2 linked regions of the Ramlibacter pinisoli genome follow. Each later gene encodes a partner of the first gene's protein in a complex. Links are inferred from orthologs where the notes say so. Each region holds a gene or a part of one and is shown on either strand. Other genes may lie near its edges.

Region 1 (3,283 bases):
AGCTGCTGGGCGGTGATGCGCTCGTCGCGCGACAGCCCCGAGCCGTTGTCGAACGCCGGCAGGTCCGGGCCGATGCGGTCGCGCCACCAGGCGCGCAGCGTCTCCCGTGCCCCCTCGCGCGTGGCCGGGCCCTGGCCCTGCAGACCCAGGGTCAGGAACAGCTGCTGGGCCATCACGTTGTTGCTGTACTTGTTGATGTCGCGCACCACCTCGGACAGCGGCGGCGAGACCGACACGGCCAGCTGCGTCGCCGTGGCCGGCACGCGGCCGTCGCGCACCACGCCGCCGACCCGGCCCCCGACCTCGGCCCACAGGCCGGCCACCGCGCGCGTCGCGTAGCTGGCCGGGTCGGCGAAGGCCAGCGGCCAGCCGCGCTCGCCGCAGGCGGCCGGATAGCTGCCGGCCAGCCGCGGCCGCAGCGGGTCGGTGAAGTCGGCCTTGAGGGTGCTGCGCCAGTCGCCGCATTCGCCCAGCACCAGCGGGACCGTCGACGGCCAGCGCACGCCGGCCAGCGGTGGCTCCACCAGCAGGCGGGCCCGGCCGTCGGTCTGCGGCACCAGCGTGAGCAGCACCGACTTGAAGTTGAGCAGCAGGCCGTCCGGGGTGGCGTTGTACGGCCGCAGCGGCTCGCCGTCGAAGGAGCTCGGGTCGGTGGACACCGGCGCGAAGGCGCCGTGGTCCAGCACGATGTCGCCGGCGACGCGGTCGATGCCCAGCGCGCGCACCCGGCGCAGCAGCAGCCAGAGCCTCTCGAGCACGAGCTTGGGATCGCCCGATCCTTGCAGGTACAGGTTGCCCTGCAGGGTGCCGCCGGCGATCGGGCCGTCGGTCAGGACCGGCGTGGTCCAGGTGTAGGCAGGACCGAGCAGCTCCAGCGCCGCCATCGTGGTGGCCAGCTTGGCGATCGAGGCCGGGTTCACCGGCACCTCGGCCCGGTGGCTCAGGCGAGGCGGCTGGGCCGGATCGACGTCGGTCACCAGCAGGGTCACCGCGTCGCGCGGCAGCCGGGCCTGTGCCAGCGCGGCGTCGACCTCGGGGGGCAGGGGCTGGGCCCATGCGGCGGTCGCCGCGAGCAGGACGGCCAGGAGCGGCAGGACACGCATGGGGCGGATTATCCCGGCTGGCCGGGCACCGATAATGGCCGCCCCGCCGCCGTTCCCTTCCCCTTGCGCCTCCTCGCCTTCGACACCAGCACCGACCGGCTCAGCATCGCCGTGGCGGTACCGGGCCGCGCGCCGCTGGTGCACCGCGGCGAGGGCGGCGCCAAGGCCTCGGCGGCGCTGATCCCGCAGCTGCTGGACCTGCTCGGGCAGGCCGGCGTGCCGCTGGCCACGCTGGACGCCATCGTGTTCGGGTGCGGACCGGGCTCCTTCACCGGGCTGCGCACCGCCTGCGCCGTGGCCCAGGGGCTGGCGCTGGGCGCGGGCGTGCCGGTGCTGCCGGTCGAGACCCTGCTGGTGCTGGCCGACGAGGCGCGGGCGCGCAGCGGAGCCACTCAGGTGCTGGCCGTCCTGGACGCCCGCATGGACGAGGTCTATGCCGCCGAGTACACCTGGGGCGGCAGCGGCTGGCGGCGCGCGGCCCCGATCCGGCTGGCGGCGCCGCAGGCGGTCGGCCCGCAGCCGGGCTGGCTGGTGGCGGGCAACGCCTTCGCCGCCTACCCGGGCCGCATCGCGCCCGGCGCGGCGCAGCTGGAGCTGTGGCCGGACGCGCAGGCCCTGCTGCGGCTGGCGCCCGGGCTGCTGGCGGCCGGCGAGGGCCGGCCGGCCGACGAGGCGCTGCCGCTCTACGTGCGCGACAAGGTCGCCCAGACCACCGAGGAGCGGGCAGCGGCCCGCGCGGCGGCCGCGGGCGCGACAATCACGCCATGAGTGCGGTGTTCGACAGCGAGCAGGCCGGCTTCGTGCCGATGGCCGAAAGCGACCTCGACGAGGTGCTGGCGATCGAGCGCCTCGCCTACGGCCATCCCTGGACGGCCGGCAACTTCGCCGATTCGCTGCGCTCGGGCTACCAGGCGCAGCTGCTGCGGTCGGACGGCCGCCTGATCGGCTACTTCGTCGCCATGAAGGGCGTCGACGAGGTGCACCTGCTCAACATCACGGTGGCGCCGGGCGACCAGGGCCGCGGCTGGGGCCGGCTGATGCTGGACGCGCTGGCCGTGTGGTCGCGCGACCAGGGGGCCCAGTGGCTGTGGCTGGAGGTGCGCACCGGCAACACCCGGGCCCAGCGCATCTACGAGCGGCACGGCTTCCGGCGCGTCGGCGAACGCAAGAACTACTACCCGGCGGCCGCGGGCGGGCGCGAGGACGCCATCGTCATGAGCCTGCGCCTGTGAGGACGGACACCGCCCCGGGGGCCGTGCGCCCATGACCCTGCAGCTCGATCCGCGCCGGGTCGCGATGCTGCGCGAGATGGGCCTGCAGCTGCTGCCCCCGATCGCCCCGCCGGCGGCGCAGGCCGCTGTCGAGCCGTCGGCACCGCCCGCCTCCCTTGCCGCGGCGGCTGCACCGGTGGCCCGGCCCGTGGCCGACGCATCGGCCGCCGCCCCGGCGCCGGTCGCGGTCGTGCCGCCCGGCGCCATCGCATCCCTCGACTGGGCCGGCCTGCAGGCCGCGGTGCAGGACTGCCGCGCCTGCGGCCTGTGCGAATCGCGCCGCAACGCCGTGTTCGGCACCGGTCCGGCCACGGCCGAGTGGCTGATCGTCGGCGAGGCCCCCGACGAGGACGCCGATGCGGCCGGTGAACCCTTCGTCGGCCAGGACGGCCAGCTGCTGGACAACATGCTGCGCAGCCTCGGCCTGGACCGGCGCCGCAATGCCTACGTCGCCAACGTGCTGCGGTGCCGCCCGCCCGGCGGCCGCAACCCGGAGCCGGCCGAACTGGCCCAGTGCGAGCCCTTCCTGCGCCGGCAGGTCGAGTTGCTGCAGCCGCGCATCATCCTGGCCATGGGCCGCTTCGCCGTGCAGTCGCTGCTGCAGACGACCGAGCCGATCGGCCGCCTGCGCGGCCGCGTGCACCGCTACCACGACGTCCCGCTGGTGGTGACCTTCCACCCCGCCTACCTGCTGCGCAACCAGCCGGACAAGGCCAAGGCCTGGGCCGACCTGTGCCTGGCCATGGACCTGCTCGAGGGGCGGGTGGCCGGCTAGAGCGGCGGCAGCGGCTGGAACGCCTGGGGCTCCAGGCGGCGCGCGGCGTAGTCGATGCCGCACCAGCGTGCGTAATCGGCCAGGGTGCGCTCGCGTCCCAGTCCGTAGACGCCCAGCGGCTGGCCGGCCAGCAG
Region 2 (3,211 bases), on another replicon or contig:
GATCTGCACGTCCGGCCGCTGCACGCCCAGCTGGCGGCGCGCCTCGCGCAGCACCGCCTGGCCGAAGCTGTAGTCCTGGCCGATGAGGTAGCAGCTGCGCACCGACTGGTCGTCGCGCAGCACCTGCACCAGCGCCGCCATGCGCATGTCGGCATGGGCATCGAAGCGGAAGTGCCAGAAGCTGCAGCGCTCGTTGGTGAGCACCGGGTCCACCGCCGAGTAGTTGAGGTACAGCACGCCACGCCGGGGATCGCGCTCGTTCTGCTTGGCGACCGCATCGACCAGCACCGCCGCCACCGCCGAGGAATTGCCCTGTAGCACGACCTGCGCGCCGTCATCGATGGCGGAGCGCAGCGCGGCCAGTGCCTCCTCGGGCTGGCCCTTGCTGTCGTAGCGCTCCAGCGCCAGCGGCCGGGCGCCGCCGGGCAGCTTGATGCCGCCACGCTGGTTGACGCGTTCCACTGCCCACAGCAGGTTGCGGTACACGGCCTCGCCGGTGTTGGCGAACGGGCCCGAGAGGGATTCGACCATGGCCAGCTTCACGGGCGCCGCGGGGGCCTGCGCGCGGGCGAAAGCGGGAGCAAGTAGCGTCGCGGCCAGCGATTTCAAGACCTGGCGGCGCGGGGTTGGCAGATGCATTTTTCTCTTGAAAACACGGCGCCCGGGCACACGTTGGATGCAGGCGGCGATCGATGGAATGAAAGCCGCGCAGTGTAAGGTTTCAAAGGAGTCCACCATGTTTCTCGCCCCCGTCGTTCGCACCCGTGCCACCGCCCCCGCCCTGCGTTCCTTCGACCGCAGCTTCGAGCGTTTCGTCAATGACGCCTTCTTCGGCAATGGCCCGTCGCAGGGCTTCGGCCTGACCCAGGACGACAAGGCCTGGACCGTCACCCTCGACCTGCCGGGCGTCGCCCGCGAAGACCTCGCGATCGACATCGACGGCGCGGTGGTCCGCATCCAGACCAAGGCCGACGCCAAGCGCCAGTACAAGGCCGCCTACGAGCTGCCCCAGGAGATCGACGTCGACGCCACCAGCGCGAAGCTCGAGAACGGCGTCCTGACGCTGAGCCTGGCCAAGAAGCAGCCGGTGAACACGTCGCGCCAGATCGAAGTCAAGTAATCCGGCAACCCGGGCGGACGCCCGGACGCAGAAGGCGCAGAAGAACCTCCCAAGGTTTCTTCTGCGCCTTTTTCCTTGTTCGGCGCCTTCTGCGGCCGGAAGTCCGCTGCCGCGTTCTAAAGCTCAGCCAAAGGCCACCGCGGCTTGACGTCGAAGGCGTACGAGCGGCTGGCCGTTGCCACGCCCGCGGCCAGGCGCATGGCCGCCGCCATGGCGATCATGGCGCCGTTGTCGGTGCACAGGGCCAGCTCGGGGTAGTGCACGCGCACGCCGTGCCGGGCGCAGGCCGCGTTGAGCTTCTCGCGCAGCAGGCGGTTGGCGCCGACGCCGCCGGCCACCACCAGCCGCTGCAGGCCGGTCTCGCGCAGGGCCGCCAGCGATTTCTTCAGCAGCACGTCGACGATGGCGGCCTCGGTCGAGGCGGCCAGGTCGGCCTTGCGCGGCTCCAGGCCATCGCCCAGCTTGCGCACCTGCGTCAGCACCGCGGTCTTCAATCCTGCGAAGGAGAAATCGAGGTCGCCGCTGTGCAGCAGCGGCCGCGGCAGCGCGAAGGCGGCCGGGTCGCCCTGCTGGGCCAGCCGCGACAGCGCCGGCCCGCCCGGATAGCCCAGGCCCAGCAGCTTGGCGCTCTTGTCGAAGGCCTCGCCGGCGGCGTCGTCGATGGTCTCGCCCAGCAGCTCGTACCGCCCCACCCCGTCGACCCGCATCAGCTGCGTGTGGCCGCCCGAGACCAGCAGGGCGACGAAGGGGAATTGCGGCGGATCGTCGCCCAGGAACGGCGACAGCAGGTGGCCCTCCAGGTGGTGCACGCCCAGCACCGGGCGGTCGAGGGCCGCGCCCAGCGCGCAGGCCACGCCGGCGCCGACCAGCAGCGCGCCCGCCAGGCCCGGGCCGCGGGTGAAGGCCACCGTCTCGACCTCGGCCAGCGTGCGCCCGGCCTCGCGCAGCACCTCGCGCGTGAGCGGCAGCACCCGCCGGATGTGGTCGCGGCTGGCCAGCTCGGGCACGACGCCGCCATAGGCCTGGTGCATCTGCACCTGGCTGTGCAGCGCATGACCGAGCAGTTTCGGAACACCCGGACCGCCGGCGTCCACGAGCGCCACGCCCGTCTCGTCACAGGAAGATTCGATCCCCAGCACCAGCATCGGTCGAGTGTAGCCAAGGCCCTCCGCGGCCCCGCCGCCGAGCTGGCGGCACGCTTGTTGCTGCAACGCCCGATCCCATGAGATCCGGATCCGACTTCCTGCTGGCCGCGCGCCAATGCGAGATCGCCGAACTCGAACAGCTCGGCCGCACCGCCGAGCTGGTCGGCGTCATCGCGCGCTTCATCCATGCACTGCAGCGCGAGCGCGGCATGTCCAGCATCTTCCTGAGCTCGCACGGCGCGCAGTTCGGCGAGCTGCGCGCGCACCAGGTCGCCGAGTGCCTGGCCAGCGAGGGCGAGGTGCGGGAGCGGTTCGAGCGCATGGCCACCGGCTCGGCCGACGACCGCAGCGGCTCGCGCCTGTTCAGCCGAGTGGCGGTGGTGCTCCATGGACTGGAGGGCCTGCCGCGCCTGCGCGAGCGGGTCGACGCCCAGGGCCTGGGCGCGGCGGAAGCCGCCGTGGCCTTCGGCCGGCTGATCTCCGGGCTGCTGGCGGTGGTGTTCGAGGCGGCCGACACCGCCACCGACCCCGAGGTCTCGCGCGCCCTGGTCGCCCTGTTCAATTTCATGCAGGGCAAGGAGTTCGCCGGCCAGGAGCGGGCACTGGGCGCGCGGGCGTTCGCCACCGGCGTGATCGACTCCGCCGGCCAGGAGCACTGGCGCCACCTGATCGAGTCGCAACAGGGCTGCTTCCAGGTGTTCGCCGACTTCTCCGACCCGCAGGTGCTGCGCGCCGAGCAGGCCGCCCGCGACTCCACGGTCCTGGCCGAGGTCGAACGCCTGCGGCGCATCGGCTGCACCGCGCGCCGGGAGCTCGAGGCCGGCCTGGCCAACCGGTGGTACGACTACTGCACCCGCCGCATCGATGCGATGCGCAGCGTGGAGGACCTGCTGGCGGTCAACCTGCGCGACCTGTGCCGCGAGCGCATCGCGCAGGCCCGGGCCGA

Evidence for each region.
Region 2: the proteins of tsaB (region 1) and tsaD are in contact, whole or in part, in a solved structure (PDB 4WQ4), measured with the Escherichia coli proteins. The link is inferred for Ramlibacter pinisoli from one-to-one orthologs.

The regions. Positions count from the first base shown.
Region 1 is NZ_WSEL01000011.1:183,109-186,391, forward strand. Bases 41-3,018 are described here. They hold tsaB (tRNA (adenosine(37)-N6)-threonylcarbamoyltransferase complex dimerization subunit type 1 TsaB), read left to right. Parts: upstream 41-1,166; coding sequence 1,167-1,871; downstream 1,872-3,018. Other genes in these bases: dacB (D-alanyl-D-alanine carboxypeptidase/D-alanyl-D-alanine endopeptidase), read right to left, coding at 41-1,103; rimI (ribosomal protein S18-alanine N-acetyltransferase), read left to right, coding at 1,868-2,335; GON04_RS26020 (uracil-DNA glycosylase), read left to right, coding at 2,367-3,018. Also shown: more of dacB, read right to left, coding at 1-40; more of GON04_RS26020, read left to right, coding at 3,019-3,149; GON04_RS26025 (GlcNAc-transferase family protein), read right to left, coding at 3,146-3,283. UniProt on the Escherichia coli protein: Required for the formation of a threonylcarbamoyl group on adenosine at position 37 (t(6)A37) in tRNAs that read codons beginning with adenine.
Region 2 is NZ_WSEL01000003.1:576,467-579,677, forward strand. Bases 252-3,157 are described here. They hold tsaD (tRNA (adenosine(37)-N6)-threonylcarbamoyltransferase complex transferase subunit TsaD), read right to left. Parts: upstream 2,266-3,157; coding sequence 1,237-2,265; downstream 252-1,236. Other genes in these bases: GON04_RS03955 (branched-chain amino acid ABC transporter substrate-binding protein), read right to left, coding at 252-639; GON04_RS03960 (Hsp20/alpha crystallin family protein), read left to right, coding at 737-1,120; GON04_RS03970 (nitrate regulatory protein), read left to right, coding at 2,343-3,157. In the rest of the region: more of GON04_RS03955, read right to left, coding at 1-251; more of GON04_RS03970, read left to right, coding at 3,158-3,211.